3 regions of the Paenibacillus sp. HGF5 genome follow, and region 3 is predicted to be linked to each of the others. Evidence: riboswitches for the same ligand, from Rfam matches in the RefSeq annotation. Region 3 holds a riboswitch; each other region holds the start of a gene.
The links. Region 3 has a riboswitch for cyclic di-AMP ahead of HMPREF9412_RS13320 (C40 family peptidase). Riboswitches for the same ligand answer to the same signal wherever they lie in the genome.
Positions count from the first base shown of each region.

Region 1: it holds a riboswitch for cyclic di-AMP, as region 3 does, so the genes downstream of both, ehuB (ectoine/hydroxyectoine ABC transporter substrate-binding protein EhuB) here and HMPREF9412_RS13320 (C40 family peptidase) in region 3, are expected to answer to the same signal.
Region 2: it holds a riboswitch for cyclic di-AMP, as region 3 does, so the genes downstream of both, HMPREF9412_RS30925 (hypothetical protein) here and HMPREF9412_RS13320 (C40 family peptidase) in region 3, are expected to answer to the same signal.

Region 1 covers NZ_AEXS01000016.1:14,551-19,823, forward strand. Annotated here, with positions in the region: gene ectA (diaminobutyrate acetyltransferase) at 1-161, opposite strand, end outside; gene ehuA (ectoine/hydroxyectoine ABC transporter ATP-binding protein EhuA) at 186-1,037, opposite strand; gene ehuD (ectoine/hydroxyectoine ABC transporter permease subunit EhuD) at 1,050-1,712, opposite strand; gene ehuC (ectoine/hydroxyectoine ABC transporter permease subunit EhuC) at 1,716-2,369, opposite strand; gene ehuB (ectoine/hydroxyectoine ABC transporter substrate-binding protein EhuB) at 2,371-3,225, opposite strand; cyclic di-AMP (ydaO/yuaA leader) riboswitch at 3,581-3,727, opposite strand; gene HMPREF9412_RS01655 (SDR family NAD(P)-dependent oxidoreductase) at 4,094-4,837, opposite strand; gene HMPREF9412_RS01660 (flavin reductase family protein) at 5,021-5,273, opposite strand, start outside.
Region 2 covers NZ_AEXS01000180.1:26,701-31,973, reverse strand. Annotated here, with positions in the region: gene HMPREF9412_RS30940 (daunorubicin resistance protein DrrA family ABC transporter ATP-binding protein) at 1-364, opposite strand, end outside; gene HMPREF9412_RS30935 (TetR/AcrR family transcriptional regulator) at 590-1,390, shown strand; gene HMPREF9412_RS30930 (hypothetical protein) at 1,400-1,864, opposite strand; cyclic di-AMP (ydaO/yuaA leader) riboswitch at 2,001-2,173, opposite strand; cyclic di-AMP (ydaO/yuaA leader) riboswitch at 2,720-2,888, shown strand; gene HMPREF9412_RS30925 (hypothetical protein) at 3,019-3,429, shown strand; gene HMPREF9412_RS33755 (potassium-transporting ATPase subunit F) at 3,582-3,656, shown strand; gene kdpA (potassium-transporting ATPase subunit KdpA) at 3,687-5,273, shown strand, end outside.
Region 3 covers NZ_AEXS01000079.1:13,890-19,162, forward strand. Annotated here, with positions in the region: gene HMPREF9412_RS13315 (stalk domain-containing protein) at 1-1,125, shown strand, start outside; gene HMPREF9412_RS13320 (C40 family peptidase) at 1,246-1,722, opposite strand; cyclic di-AMP (ydaO/yuaA leader) riboswitch at 1,726-1,859, opposite strand; gene HMPREF9412_RS13325 (hypothetical protein) at 2,122-2,649, shown strand; gene HMPREF9412_RS13330 (ROK family protein) at 2,957-3,910, opposite strand; gene HMPREF9412_RS13335 (copper homeostasis protein CutC) at 3,946-4,632, opposite strand; gene HMPREF9412_RS13340 (leucyl aminopeptidase family protein) at 4,663-5,273, opposite strand, start outside.

The DNA.
Region 1 (5,273 bases), on a different contig from region 3:
GCAATCATGCAGGTATCGTTGAAGTAATCCCCTAGCAGCATGTAGCAATAAGGCGAGTTCAGATCAAGCGATCCGGTGTCGCGTATGAGCTCCCATACCCGGGTGCCGTCCCGCGCCTCCGGTCTTCGGTAAACCACTTCGGTTCCGGTATCCACAGCCATCTACATAAACACCTCTTTCCAGCACTAATTTCCGTTCGAGCGGAACCGCTGCAGAAAGCTCTGCAGCCGCTCGCTCTTCGGATGATCGAATATTTCCTCGGGTGTTCCTTGCTCAACGATCCTGCCGTCGGCTCCGAAGATGACCCGGTCCGCGATTTCCTTCGCAAAATCCATCTCGTGCGTAATCAGCATCATGGCCATTTCGCCTTCTTCGGCAATTTCCCGGATCACCTCCAGCACCTCGCCGACCAGCTCTGGATCCAGCGCCGAGGTTACCTCGTCAAACACCATCACCTTCGGCCGCATGACCAGCGCTCTGGCGATGGCGACGCGCTGCTTCTGGCCTCCCGACAGATTGGACGGGTGCATCTTCAGCTTGTCGGCCAAACCGACCTTGCCCAGCATCGAGACGGCCCGTTCCTCCGCTTCCTCCTTGGACAACCCCAGCACCTTGCGCGGGGCTTCCGTCACGTTGCGAAGCACATTCATGTGCGGGAACAGATTGAAGTGCTGGAAGACCATGCCGACGTTGCACCGCATCCGATGCAGATGCTTCTCGTTTGCACGGACCAGCTTGCCCTTCTCCTCCATATGCCAGAGCAGCTCGCCATCGATCTCGATGGTCCCCTCGGTCGGTTCTTCCAGCGTCATCAGCATCCGGCCCATCGTCGTTTTGCCAGATCCGCTCGGTCCGATCACAGCCACCTTTTCTCCAGGCTGCATCTCCAAATCGATGCCCTTCAGCACCTGCAGGTCGCCATACGACTTGGTCACGCCCGCATATTTCACGATCGGCTGTGAGCCCGTAACGGGGCTTCTTTCCCGCTGCGGCTTCTTCGCCTCTTCAGCCTGCTCATCGATTACAACGGCATTCAATAGACTCCCTCCTTATTTTCCACGCTGCAGATTCAAACGCTTCTCCAGCCTTTGCACCAGCAACGACGCGATATAACTGATGATCAGGAACAGAATCCCGACCAGCGTGTATGGTTCGAAAGCGCGAAATGATTGCGACACGATATTTTTGGCCGTCAGCATCATCTCGACCAGCGTAATGGCGCATAGAATCGGCGTTTCCTTAAACATGACAATCAAATAATTCCCCAGCACCGGGATGATCGGCGGTACCGCTTGCGGCAGTATAATGCTCCGCCAGGTCTGGGATTTCGTGTAGTTCAGTGCGGTTGCGGCTTCCCACTGTCCTTTCGGCACCCCTTCAATGCCGGAACGGTACACCTCCGACAGATACGTGCTGTAATGCAGCCCCAGGCCGATGACTCCCGCATAGAAGGCCGGAATCGAAATGCCCGTCAGCAGCGGCAAGCTGTAATACAGGAAGAACACCTGTACCAGCAAGGGGGTATTGCGAATAAATTCTATGATTCCTTTGGTTATGAGCGACAAGGGCTTAAATTTGCTCCGCGCGGCAAAGGCAAGCAGCAGCCCGATAATCAATGCCACCACAAAAGCACAGAGTGTGACCCATACCGTCATTTTTAATGCACTCAGAAGCTGCGGCAGTATTTCAAACACATATTTCCAATCCCACATCCGCTACAGCCTCCCCGCGGTCAGTTTGCGCTCCAGCAGTCGAACCGCCATCGAGACGAGCGTCGCAATGACAAAATACATGAGGAGCAGCAGCACCAGAATTTCGGTGGTCCAGGAGATGTAATTGTTGCGGAGCACCATCGCCTGATACGTTAAATCCGCCATCGTGATGAAATAAACGAGCGAGGTGGATTTGATGAGTTCCACAAGCTGATTCCCGAACGGGGGAAGCATTCGCAGGGACGCTTGGGGCAGTATAACGTTCCACAGCCTCTGCCAAGGCCTCATATTAAGCGCCACGGCAGCTTCCCACTGTCCTTTCGGAACGGCCAGCACCGCGCTGCGAACAATCTCGGAGCCGTATGCGCCGAAATTAAGTCCGATCGCGAGAATCGCCGCCAGCATTTTCGGAAGCTCGATGCCGATGAACGGAAGGGCAAAATACAACCAGAAGAGCTGCACCAGCAAAGAGGTTCCCCGAAAAACTTCGACGTACACGACCGTCGCCGTGCGGACGATCCACAGCTTCGACAGCCGGCACAATCCGGCTGCAAAGGACATCACGATAGCCAGGATGGCTGAAAAGAACGCGACGATAATCGTGATCTCTGCTCCTTTGAGCAGCGTCGGAAGAAAATCGATCCAAGAATTCGGCATGCTATTCCCCGCAGAGCGCAGCGGCCGTCATCTCACCCGGGAGCTCTTCTTCCGTGAACCCGAACTCTTGCAAAATTTCCAGCAGCTCGCCCGACTCCTTCATCTTTTCAAGCTCTGCATTATAAGCCTCCTGGAACTCGGTATCCGCTTGGCGGAAAGCCGTAGCCCCGTAACCGCGAACGCTTTCGCCGTCGATGACCGGCTGTTCGAAATCAGCCACGCGTTCGATGCTGTCGTCGCTGGCTGAATCCAGCATCGCCTGCAGGGACGGCCCCGTCATGGTAATCGCCTGCACCCGATCGGCCTGGAGGGCGCTGATCGCCGAAGCCTGGTCAGGGACCTGTACGATCCGGTCCGCAGGAATGCCTGACTTCTCCATGTAGCCGATTTCGACCGCGCCGGTCATGACAGCCACCTTGGCCTGCTCATTCTTGGCAATGTCCTCATAGCTTCCGAGTTCCATCGGATTCCCTTGCTTTACCGCAAGGGCTTCCCCGATGCTGTACTCCGGATTCGCGAACAGGACGGCAGAGCAGCGGTCCGGATTAATGAACATGCCTGCCGTGATCAGATCAAACCGATCGGCCTGCAATCCGGCGACCAGCGAACCGAATTCCGTTAGCTCCCCTCTCATCTCCTTGATGCCAAGACGCTCCAGAATAACGCGGGCAATCTCAACCGCCTCGCCCGTGAGCTCCCCATTGGCTTCTTTGTAGGCATACGGCTTCTCGTTCGCAAACCCTACGGTGATATATCCCTGCTCTATGGCTCGATCCAGCGTACTTCCTTTGTCGCCGCAAGCCGCGAGCAGTACCACCATCATCACGGACAACACCAGCACAACCACTTTCTTCAAAACCTTCCACAACCTTTCGTAATAGCTTTTCACTTTCTTAAAAAAACGGCATGACGAAATTATCCGTGTTAGCACATGTGTTAACTTGGATATATGGACATTCAGATACCCGTGCATGGGACGAGGCTTCAGGGAAGATGATTCATCGGCTTCCTTGCACGCTTTGACCCAATGCCGTCTGATCGATTCAATTCATTCCACATTTGCAGACGTTGCCCCTCCTCTGTAATTGAATGCTAAAAAGACCACCAAACAGGGGATCTAGACATAGCTCCGCCAGCAGGGGGTCAAAAAATAGAGAAAAGGCCCCTATAGAGAATAAAGGGCCTTTTGTATGAACATCCATTATGTATGCAAGACCCATCCACTGCTGACGAGGTTAGCTGACGGACTCGGGTAAGATGGTACCCTACACTCGTGAATTCCAAGTGACTCGCCCCTGGTGAAACTGGTTCCCCCGCTTTCCGGAATATGTATGCCGGAAACTAAGCGTGTGTTCATGATAAAGGGAAGCTCAGGAAAAGTCAAACCCCTTTAACCGCTTTTTCTGGAAATTCAGAAGTGAAAATACCGTTTTTGCAACGAAAATATCGAGCCTTTTGAACACCTTATTTAAGGCTGTCCATACACCGGATTGGTCATGGAATCCATGCTCCATTTTCCGCTATATAGCAGGCATTTGACGGGTCTTGCGGAAATCGTTCATGACATATACGTTTAATGCCATGAATGAGCCCCGGATCAGGAAGTCTGCCCATATGAAATACGGGGCCGAAAAAAATTTTTGAAACACTCCATAATAAGTCCGATAACAACGCCTGGAATGACTTGCAAAAAGCCCCGATGCTTAGCATCAGGGCTTTTCTCGTCATACCGCGGTATAGCCGCCATCCACCAGCAGACTCGTGCCCGTAATGAAGGAGGCATCTTCACTGGCGAGGAACAATACGGCTTTGGCCACTTCTTCCGGCTGTCCCAAACGGCCCATCGGATGAAGGCCGACCAGGTGCTGCGTGATCGCTTCCGTTCTTCCCTTGATCAGCGGCGTATCGATATATCCCGGACACACGGCATTGATTCGGATTCCTTTGGAGGCATAGTCTGCGCTGAGCGACTGGGTTAACAGCTTGACGCCTCCCTTAGCCGAAGCATAGGCGGTTACCCCTGCTTTTCCGACATGGCTATGGATCGAGCCGCAGTTTACGATCGCCCCTCCGGTTCCTTGGGACAGCATTTGCTGAATGACATATTTATCGCACAGGAAGACCCCTGTCAGATTAATATCAATCGTTCTCTGCCAGTTATCCATCGTTAACTGATCGGCAGGAGCATCATGGGCAATGCCTGCATTCGCGAACAATACATCGACACGGCCAAAATGCTGTACCGTCTGATTCACCATATTCGCGACTTCCTGCTCTTGGGTTACATCCGTTTTGACGAACAGCGCTTCAAAGCCGGCTCCTCTCAATTCGTCGGAAACCGCTTGGCCCTGGTCGGAATAATCCGCGATAACGACCTTGGCTCCCTCTTTTGCAAAAAGTCTGACTGCCGCTTCGCCAATCCCGCTGGCGCCCCCCGTCACAATGACAACCTTGGAATCAAATTTCATGCGTTGATCACTCCTATGTTGTAAATTCATCAACCGGCTATCCATTCATGTAGAATGGGCAAAAACCGACCATGATATTCCAATACCCCGTTTCCTAATGAATGACCAGCATACTATCAAATAAAAAGGACGTTCGCTAAATAACAGTCGCAAAGCAATAACCTTATTCAAGCTCAAGCCCTGTCAGACCGGACGCTCAATCGTAAACATCTCTCCCAGGGTCGAATAGATATTTCCTGCCATGCGGCTCACAGGTTTCAACTTGGATGCGTCAATCCGGCCATGCTCGTAGAGCTCCTCGGACACGTGAAATCGGACGACGCGGGCAATCAATAGATCAGCGGCAGGCAGCTGATCCGTACCATCCAACGTGACGACCTGCTCCAGCACGCATTCCATGCGAATCTTGGATTCCATAATGCCGGGAACCTTAACA
Region 2 (5,273 bases), on a different contig from region 3:
CGCGCGATCGAGCTTGCCTTGAGGTTAATCGGCTTAAACGTCCGAACATTTCTAGATTCCTCCTTCCCGTAAGAAGTTCATCGATGGCGGCATACTGACCAACCAAGCCGATCTTTTCACGTACCCTGTGACCCTGGGTTTTTACATCAAATCCGGCAACGGCCGCACTCCCGCTGTCGGGCTGGAGCAGCGTCGTGAAGACTTTGACGGCTGTCGTTTTACCGGCCCCGTTAGGGCCGAGTAGTCCGTAAATCGTTCCCTTCGGAACTCCTAGGGTGAGTCCGTTCAGTCCGGGTCCTTCCTTCAAGCCTCCGTAATGCTTGGTTAAATGATGGGCTGCTATCGCAAGCTCACCTGATACCATGGCTTAGTCCTCCTTCAATGAAACTCGAGTGAGAGTGGCAGAGATGAGATATCATTGGCATGCCAACACCATCTCGTACATCATACCGTACAGTGTACGATTTGTGTGTGCGCTTTGTCAATCCTTGATTTGGAAGCCCATGTATAAATTCGGGATGTTTCATTACGTAAGGCGGTGTATGTTAAAATGTCGATATATTAATTTCGGATAGGAGTCAATGCGGATATGAGCGTTAACAAACGAGGAAATGATCCTGCTCGAGGCTTGAATCTTCTGTGGGGCCCTCAGTCGGTTCCGGGACGCACGGGGCTGACGATTCGGAAAATCGTGTTGGCAGGGATGGAAATCGCGGATGTTGACGGCATCGAGCAGTTGTCGATGCGCAAAGTGGCAGAGCGGCTAGGCGTAGGGGCTATGTCCTTGTATACCTATGTTCCCGGGAAATCCGAGCTGCTGGAGTTGATGCTGGATACGGCGAACGCTGACCTATACGCCTCAGAGAATATTTTATCGGACTGTAAGGGAGATTGGCGCGAAGCGGTCCGTTTTATCGCGAAGACGAATTGGGATCTTTGCATGAGACACCCGTGGATCGTGGATTTAACCGGCAGGAGACCGGTTCTAGGCCCTAACTTGATTCTGAAGTACGAGCTGGAGCTACGTGCTATGGAGGGTATCGGCTTGACCGATATCGAGATGGACTCTACCTTATCACTCATACTTATGCATGTGGAGAGCTGCGCCAGATTGAGAAACAGCATGGTCTCTACGCAAATCAACACGGGAATGGACGACGATGAATGGTGGCTTAGCTATTCGCCGGCTCTGGCAAGAATTGTGGAGTGGGAGAGGTTTCCGGTTGCATCCCGCGTTGGAGAAGCTGCCGGTCAGGCACACCAGAATGCATACAATCCGGAGCATGCTTATGCTTTTGGGTTGGAGCGGATCATCGAAGGAACCGGAGTATTAATTGAGAACGGGAAAACTGCCCAATCCAAGGGAAACGGGGACAGTAGCTCTCTGTAGCTGCTGTCCCTAGAAATGATAATACGCCTCCGAGCAGTCCATCAGGAAGGAGCGCTCCAGCGGCAGTCTGCCTAACCGCTCCCGGGTGATGTGCCGATGCAGGTTGATCTCCAGATCGGCGAGGGCCGATACAGCAAGTTGCATCCGTGCGGATCCCCATTGCTGCTGCTTTCGGGCATAACGAATGGCCTCAGTCACGGGCATGCCTCTCAGCCTTGAGAAGACGGATGCCCAGCGGACCAGGTCCGAAAATTCTCTCGTGCCTGGCAGGGCATATTCGACATATCCTGCCGCGTCGTTGCAGCTGACTTTGAACAAGCCGCAGTTCCTGCTGTGATCGCTCCAGGGGATAAAACGTTCGGCCGAACCCCGGTCGAAACGAAATATCTCCATATGGCGGATAGTCTCTTCACCTAATGCAGGCACTGCGGTTTCGATGACGGGTGTAAGTGCTGCCTCGATGAGTTTCGTCATGATATGATCTACGCTCCTTTATAAACATGTTATATGCACGGCAAATAGGCCTGGTGAGCAGAGATACCCCGCTCTCCAGGCCTATTTATGGTTAGAGGCCCAATTCCGGCGGCCGCTATGCCAAAGCTTGGACGGTATTCTCTCTCAAAACGCGCCTACGAGGTTAGCTGACGGATTCGGGCTGAGAGCACCCTACCACTGGGCCCTTTCGATCCTTGGCGCAGCGGATTCACCCCATTCACCAATCGAAAATTGGCGATTTTGGTTCCCCCGTCTCCCGGTCTGTCGGGAGCTCAGCGAATAACATGTGTTTCTTAAATAGATGCACTGAATCATACGCCGGACGAACGCAAAAGTAAATGACCGTTTGTGACGCGTACACTCTGAAAATAGATGAAAACAGCAAAAGAAAACGCGTACAATCCATCCTGTCATCTATTATCGTGGCAAAATCTCGGTATCTCGTTGGATTGCGATAAATACGAGAAAACAAGAGAAATACATAGTATAGAGAAGTATTCGGAAGATAAATACGAAATACTGCTTGGTTCCTGTTCGACATAACGCCAGATGTGTTTTTGCTCACATTTACATCCTGCAGGGCCGGTCGTATGATACGAACTATGAGTTGACGGTCATCAACGACCAAGGCATACGGACAGTCGTTCCATAAAGATCTAAAGGCAGTGTGAGAGCTGCGCCGGGTTCATTATGGATCGAATCTTAGGAGAAGGTACCATGGGCCTTGCTGAGATTTGAAGGTAGAGGCGACTCTCACCGCGTAAACCTCCTGTCGCTGCTGTTATGCCCAGTCGGACGACAAGTCAAATCGCAATAAAATTACTGCTACTCGTATTCAAATTTTCGCTGAGTCCTTGAATGGAAAAGGAACGGGGGAACCAGTCGGGAGATAAATCTGATCTCTCTGGGGTGAATCCTATAGACAAGATAACGGTCTATGGGTAGGGCGACTCTCACGCCCGAATCCGTCAGCTAACCTCGTAAGCGTATCGAGAGAGGCAACGATTGTCGTGGACTTGGGCTACGGTGTATTTCACCGTGTCCTGTTAAGAAGCCTGCGGGAAGAGTTCTTCTCTTTCCGCAGGCTTCTTTGTTGTTGCCTTCTCTTTCTGACCTTAGGAGGAGAAACGAAGATGGAGAAACCACAGGAATACATCCTGGTATCCGCGCCGAACAAGGCCGGGGAGGAATTCGTCCGCCAGCTGATGCACAAACGTGTTCCGTTTGCGGCCATAGCCAACAACCGGGCTGAGCAGCTGAGGCTGCGAGAACTGGGCTGCAAACCCATCATTTTGATTGATACAAGAGACGAGCAGACCTGGATCATTCCCGAGTTTCCCGTCAGCAAGGTGTTTCTGTTCGAAAGCAGCTTGAATCTGTGCTGCCGCTATTTACGGATCTGCCGGACATGGACCGCGGAGTCGATTTACGTGATCACCCATTCCGGCAATCCGCGCTTGATATACAAAGGGCTGGGTGCCGATGTGGTGCTTCATACGAATCATCATCAGGTGTCCTTTCTGATGGCAGCCGTTATGAGCTAAGCGTTTGGACTGACGCCACAAGAGTTAGGGGAGGTTACATTCATGCAGGATTTAGTTATGGCACTCATTTTGGGAGGAACCTACGGACTGCTCATGCTGTTTATGTCCTGGTGCGGGCGCGTGGTTTCGGAACCGGAGGCTGATCAGCCGTGATGATCATGTTGATATTCACGATTTTTATTTTTCTCTATTTGATTTATGCGCTGATTCACCCTGAAAAATTCTAGGGAATCGGCTGAAGGAGGAAGGCATTCGTCATGGGCATTTTACAAATTGCCATCGTTATACTCGTTCTGGTGCTGCTGGTCAAGCCGCTGGGAACTTATCTATATCAGGTGTTTCGCAATGAAAGCAATGGAACGGACAGATGGTTCTCCTGGGCGGAGAAACCGATCTTTGCTCTGATCGGCTTAAAAGAACGCAAGGGGATGACATGGAAAGGATATGCCGTCAGCTTTGTGTTGACGAATATCGTGCTGGTTGCGGCGGGCTACTTGATTCTGCGGCTGCAGAAGGTGCTGCCGCTGAACCCGAACGGCATCGGCCATATGGAACCGACCTTGTCGTTCAACACCATTATCAGCTTCATGACCAATACGAATCTTCAGCATTACAGCGGCGAGTCGGGATTGTCTTATCTGGCCCAGATGGCCGTCATTACGATGATGATGTTCACGTCCGCGGCGACCGGGCTGTGCGTGGCGATTGCTTTTATCCGGGCGGTGACCAGCAAGGGTATGACCGTCGGCAACTTTTTTGAGGACTTCGTTAAGGCGCATACCCGGGTATTCATTCCGGCTGCCTTCATCATTGCGATGGCGCTGGTGGCGCTGCAGGTGCCGCAGACACTGAAGCCTACGCTCAGCGTCACGACGCTGGAAGGTAGCGAGCAGCAAATAGCGGTGGGTCCGGTGGCCGCGCTCGAATCGATCAAGCATCTTGGCACCAATGGGGGCGGGTTTATGGGGGCCAACTCGTCGCATCCTTTCGAGAACCCGTCCCCGCTGACCAATGTGATCGAGATTCTATCCATGTGGTGCCTCGGGGCGGCGCTTCCTTACACATTTGGTTTGTTCGCGAAGAGCCGCAAGCAGGGCTGGATTATTTTCTCGGTAATGATGACCTTGTTTATCGGCTTCCTGTCCCTGAACTACGCTGCCGAAACCAACGGCAACCCGGCATTAAACCAGCTGGGCATCGACGCCTCGCAAGGCAGCATGGAGGGCAAAGAGGTCCGGTTCGGGATCGCCCAATCCTCCCTGTTTACGACGGTGACAACCGCAGCCACGACCGGGTCGGTCAACAACATGCATGATACCCTCACGCCGCTCGGCGGGATTACGCCGCTGTCCCTGATGATGCTGAATTCCGTTTTTGGCGGAAAAGGCGTCGGGCTGATGAATATGCTCATGTACGCGATCCTGGCGGTGTTCCTGGCCGGTCTTATGGTTGGCCGTACCCCCGAATTTCTCGGCAGAAAAATCGAGGCCCGGGAAATGAAGCTGGTTGCGGTTGTCATTCTGGTACACCCATTGATTATCCTTGCTCCGACGGCGCTCGCGCTCATGACGGATGCGGGACAGGCGGGCATTGCCCATTCGGGCTTTCACGGCATCTCGCAGGTGCTTTACGAATACACGTCATCCGCGGCCAATAACGGCTCCGGGTTTGAGGGCCTTGCGGATAACACGCCGTTCTGGAACATCAGCACTGGACTGGTCATGCTGATCGGGCGCTACATTTCGATGATCGCCCTGCTGGCGGTGGGCGGCTCGCTAATGCGGAAGCAGTGGGTTCCCGAGACGCTCGGGACGTTCCGGACAGATAATAAGCTCTTTGCCGGC
Region 3 (5,273 bases):
AGGATAGACAAAGGGGTCACCTACGTGCCGTTCCGGACGGTCGGTGAAGCGCTGGGCATTCAAATCACGTGGAACAGCAAGACGCAAACGGTGAAGGCCATTGGCAAGGTGAAGGGTCAACCAACGGAAGTGCTGCTTCAAGTCGGGAGCTCGAGCGCAACCGTCAACGGTAAAAAAGTAAAGCTGGCCGCTCCCCCTGTCCAACGGGAAGGCCGCGTTCTGATTCCGCTGAGCTCGTTCAGCAGCCAATTCGGCGTTAATGTGGGCTGGAATCAGGCGACTCGCACGGTTTCCCTCGTGTCGCCGCAGCGCGAAATGCATCTAAGAGCCTTTTACGCTTTGCAATCTTTCCAAGAGCGGGATCTCGTACCATCCATGAATTCAGTCGCCTTCGGCTGGAGCCGCATTGATCGGGAAGGTCAGTTTACGCTTCAAGGCGACGAGTATCGTCTGCCTGCGGCTGCCGGCGACGTGACTCCGCAATCGATTGTTGCGGATGCAGCGGATCGGGAGATTAAACCGTACCTTATGGTTTACGCTTTGGACGGAAACGGCGAATTAACCAAAGTCCTCAGCGACAGCAGCCTTCGCCAAAAGTCCATTGAAGGCATCACGACTGCGGTGGCGGATAACGGATTCGGCGGCGTGGTGCTTGATTTCGAAGGGCTTGGTTTTAAACTGGATGCCGCGAAGCAGCAGAAGCTGCTTAATGATTACGTCAAGCAATTGAAAGCGGCATTGCCCGGCGACATTGCTCTGTCCTTAGCGGTCCCGCCACTGAACAGCGCCTATAAAGGCTATGATTACAAGACGCTGGCCTCCCTTGCCGATGATCTTATCGTCATGGCGTATCAGTACAATCCGGTAGGCACCAAAGCCCAGGTTCCTGAGCCCAACAGTTTGGTGGACCAAGCAATTCAGCAGGCACTTCAGGCAGGCGTTCCTAAGCAGAAGCTCCTGCTCGGCATCAGCTTAAGCAGCGAAACCGCCACATCCGTCGACGATAAGCTCGGCTTGGCCAAACGCTATGATCTGAAAGGTGCCGCCTTCTGGCGTCTGGGCTTGTTCCGTTCCTATAATAATGGCATGGAAGCCGCCGTGAATGCCTCTGTCGTAAAGGAATAATCTAGTGAATCTTTTCGCAGAATCCCAAATTATAATTTTCTCTAAAAAAAGAAAGCCTGACAAGATCATCTCTTGTCAGGCTTTCCGGTTATGTATCGAACTCTAAACTACCTGTTCCAATTAGCTTGCGCTTCCTACCAGTTTAGCATAATTCTCTTGACTCAATACGCGGCGCGCCGTAACATAACGCGGTTCGTAATACGAGTCGCTAAGCTTGCTGATTCTTACGCCCTTACTGCTGGAAGCATGCGCAAATTGTCCATCTCCAATGTAAACGCCCGCATGGGAAATGCCGCTGCCGCTTGTATTGAAGAATACCAAATCTCCGACTCTCAGGTCCTCGCGATCCACATGAACCCCGGCTTTAGCCTGACTCTGGGATGTGCGTGGAAGATCTACGTCGAAATTTCTAAACATATACAGAATAAATCCGGAGCAATCAAATCCGCTTGTCGTTGTTCCGCCCCATTTATAAGGCGTTCCTACCAATTGCTTCACTTGATGCTGAAAATTCGGTTGTTGATCAGCATAGGCTGATACGGCACCTGAAGAAAAAATAATTGCAGACCCAAGCAATGTGATGACAAACTTCTTCAAAATATGTTCTCTCCTTCGATGCCTACGGAGTTAGCTAAGGGTTCGGTTGAAGGTTCCCTATACTCTCTATGGTACAAGAATAATTCACCCAAGACGGTTCCCCCGTTTTCACAAACGAAATTCGGCAAAATTCATTAACATTTTGTAACCTTCTCTTAATATAGTATACAAGCAAGGATGCTGTCAATAATATCCTAGAAATCTATCACTATATGTTAATCAATGTCGTATGGGCTGAAAATTTTCATGTATTTTCAGTACAGCATCTCACATACTCATGACAATTATGTAACTCTCCATCGAACCTCCGGCGACGTTTTATTAACGGGCGTGCAACTTTTGGGCAGTTCGGAACGTTTACATATTCAGACAAGAAATCAAAGAGGTGATCCTTCGCTTATGAGTCAAATCACGATGGCTGAAGCTTTGGCAGTCCGGGCAGCAATCAACCGTCTCATGAATCAATTGATGTCGGAACGCTTGAACAACAGCAGCACGATCATTGAAAAAGGGGAAACGGCGGAGTATCCTGCACGCAGCGTGGATGCCATTACGGAAGAGATCGAAGCCGCCGCAGCGGATTACAGAAAGCTGGATCTGCTGATGGCAATCTCCAACACGACGCAGACCATTAGTTGGAACGGCTCCGACATGACCATCATGGAGGCGATCGAGCTCGCCAAACAAATGCGCAGCGATATCGGACAGCTTGCCCATCTCGGCTCCCGCAAGAAGCTGGAGCGCCAGAGCAGCCGGGGAAGCGGAGATGGCGCCGTAACGCTGTTTAACGTGGCCTTATACGATCCGGAAGCTTATCAGGCGCAGGCGCGCAAGAAGGAACGCGAAGTGACCAGGCTCTCCTCACTGATCGAACATGCTAACCATACGAGCATGATTACGTTCGACGCATCAAAATATATGGAATAGCGGAAGCCGCCGGCTCCAAGCCTGCAGGCCGCCTCGCGTGCGGGTTTGGAGCCGGCGGTTACCGTCGGCGGGCGGGAAAGTGCGGGCAACCGCTTATTGTTTGTCGGATACAAACAAACCTAATAGGAAACCAAAAACTCGACTCCAGTGAAAACGGATGACGGCTTACGGTTTACGCCTATCACCTGTCACAAGTTACGGACTTCTCTTACGCAAATAGGATCGCTCCGTTTCCCGCTCTCTTCATGAAATAATCAGAAAGCCGCCCTTGAAGGGCGGCTTTTGTTGCCTTTTCTTTATGAATATATTATTGGAACAAGGCTGCGGCTCCCACCAGGCCAACATCGTCCCGCAGTCCCGCAGGAACGATCTCGTACGTTCCTAGATAGGACGGCATGACCAGCTTATCCGTCATTTCCCGCAGCTGCGGGAATAGTAGCTCCCCTGCTCTGCTCACACCCCCGCCAACCACGATGCGATCGGGGTTGAAGCTATGAATGACGTTAACCAGTCCAAGCGCCATGTAATAGACGGCGCGATCGATGACCTCTATTGCGACGGGGTCATGAAGACGTTTAGCCTCGAATACATGCCTGGCGTTCACGCCACCATCAGCTGCGGCCAGTTCGGAAATAACGCTGGGTTGGGTAAGCATCCGCTGGGATGCTGCCAGGCCGATGGCCGTTCCTGAAGCAAACACCTCCCAGCAGCCATGGCTGCCGCAATTGCACTGCGGACCGCTGGGATCAATGATATGATGCCCAAGCTCCCCCGCAAAGGAATTGCTGCCCAGAAACAGCTTGCCATCCAGCACGATGCCTGATCCGATGCCTGTGCTGAGCGTCACGTAAACCATATTCGTCGACCCTCGGCCGGCACCTCTTACATATTCGCCCCATGCGGCTGCATTGGCATCATTCAGCACCTGTACTTCCGTATTCAGATCACGTTCCATCCAGGCTTTGAGAGGGACGTTGGTCCATTCCGGCAAATTCGTGCCGTGAATGACAATGCCCTCCCGGCTGTTAACCGTTCCCGGCGAAGCCATGCCTACGCCTCGAAGCGGGTGGCCGCCCGACACGCTGCGAATCATGTTCGTAATTCTAGAGACCACTTCCTCGGCCGTACGCGCTCCGGCTGTCTCCATTTGCTCCCGGTTCAGCAGCTGTCCTTCGGAATCAAAGAGCGCTGCCGCGATCTTCGTACCCCCAAGGTCAACGCCAACCACAAATTCTTGCTGTTTATTCCATTCGGTTTGCAATTTTTGTTCACCTGTTTCCGATAGGTTTGCTACTTCTATTGATGTAAGCTGTCAGCCAATGATCGCAGCTCAACCGGATCAATGGGCTTCAGCCCTGATCGGCCATACCGGACAGCTGAGCCGAAATGAACCTCGCTCACGCCGGTCTGGTCGATGAATTCGCGTATGATTTCCCACTTCAGGCCGTTCCCGGCCAATATCTTTAGCCCGCTGCCTGCGGCTTGTTCCACAAGCTCGCGGATCCTTGGGATTGCTTGCGGTGCCGGCTGCGGTCCTCCCGACGTCAAGACGCGGGTGACGGCCGAGTATTTCTGCAACGTACGCAGCCCTTCGAATTGATCCTCCAATTCATCAAAAGCCCGGTGGAATGTCACTTGCATATCGCCCGTCCATTCCAGCATTTGGGCCAAGGCGGCCTCGTCGATCTTTCCTTCCGGAGTCAGCATGCCAAGGACCACGCCAGCCGCACCCGCCCTGCGGATCGCCTTCACCTCCGCAACCATGGTTGCTATATCCAGCGAGTTATACACAAAGGATCTGCTATGGGGCCTTACCATCACATGGACCGGAATCTGAACGGCTTTCACGACCTCTTCCACGAGACCGATGCCCGGCGTGAGCCCGCCTTCGGTGATCGCCGTGATCAATTCCAGACGGTCCGCGCCATTCTTCTCGGCTGTGATGGCATCGTCCACGCATGTTGCGATAATTTCAAGCAGCATGTTCTTCACTCCTTACTGTCGTTGGTTCGCTTATGCAGGGCGAAACTGCTTCTCCACATAGTCCGCCAGCAGCCTTGCTCCATAGCCGGTAGCCCCTGCCGCGGAGTGAGGGAATTCCCGTTTATACTGGACCGTGCCTGCCATATCGATATGCACCCATTTCATGGTCTCCGCAACAAAATGACGGATGAACAACGCAGCCGTTATCGCGCCTGCCAAAGTCGACGTGCCTACATTCCTCAGGTCGGCATAATCGCTTCTGAGCTCGGATTCATACTCGTCCATTAGCGGCATGGGCCATAGGCGCTCTCCGTTGCGCTCCCCGATCTCGACCAAATCGGCCGTTATCTCTTGATCACCCCAAATGCCGGCAATCTCCAAGCCTAATGCCGCACCGACATTGCCGGTAAGAGTAGCGATATCGATCACCTTATCTGCGTTAAGATGGGCTGCGTGCAACAGCGCGTCCGCAATGATCAATCTTCCTTCTCCGTCCGTATTCGCTACCTGAACACTCAGGCCGTTCGGATAGTGAACGACGGAAGAGGGAAGCATCGCATCCGGCCCCGATAAATTATCCGCTACGGCGATCAATGCCGTAACCCGTACCGGAGCTTTCCGCGACACCAGAATATCCATGG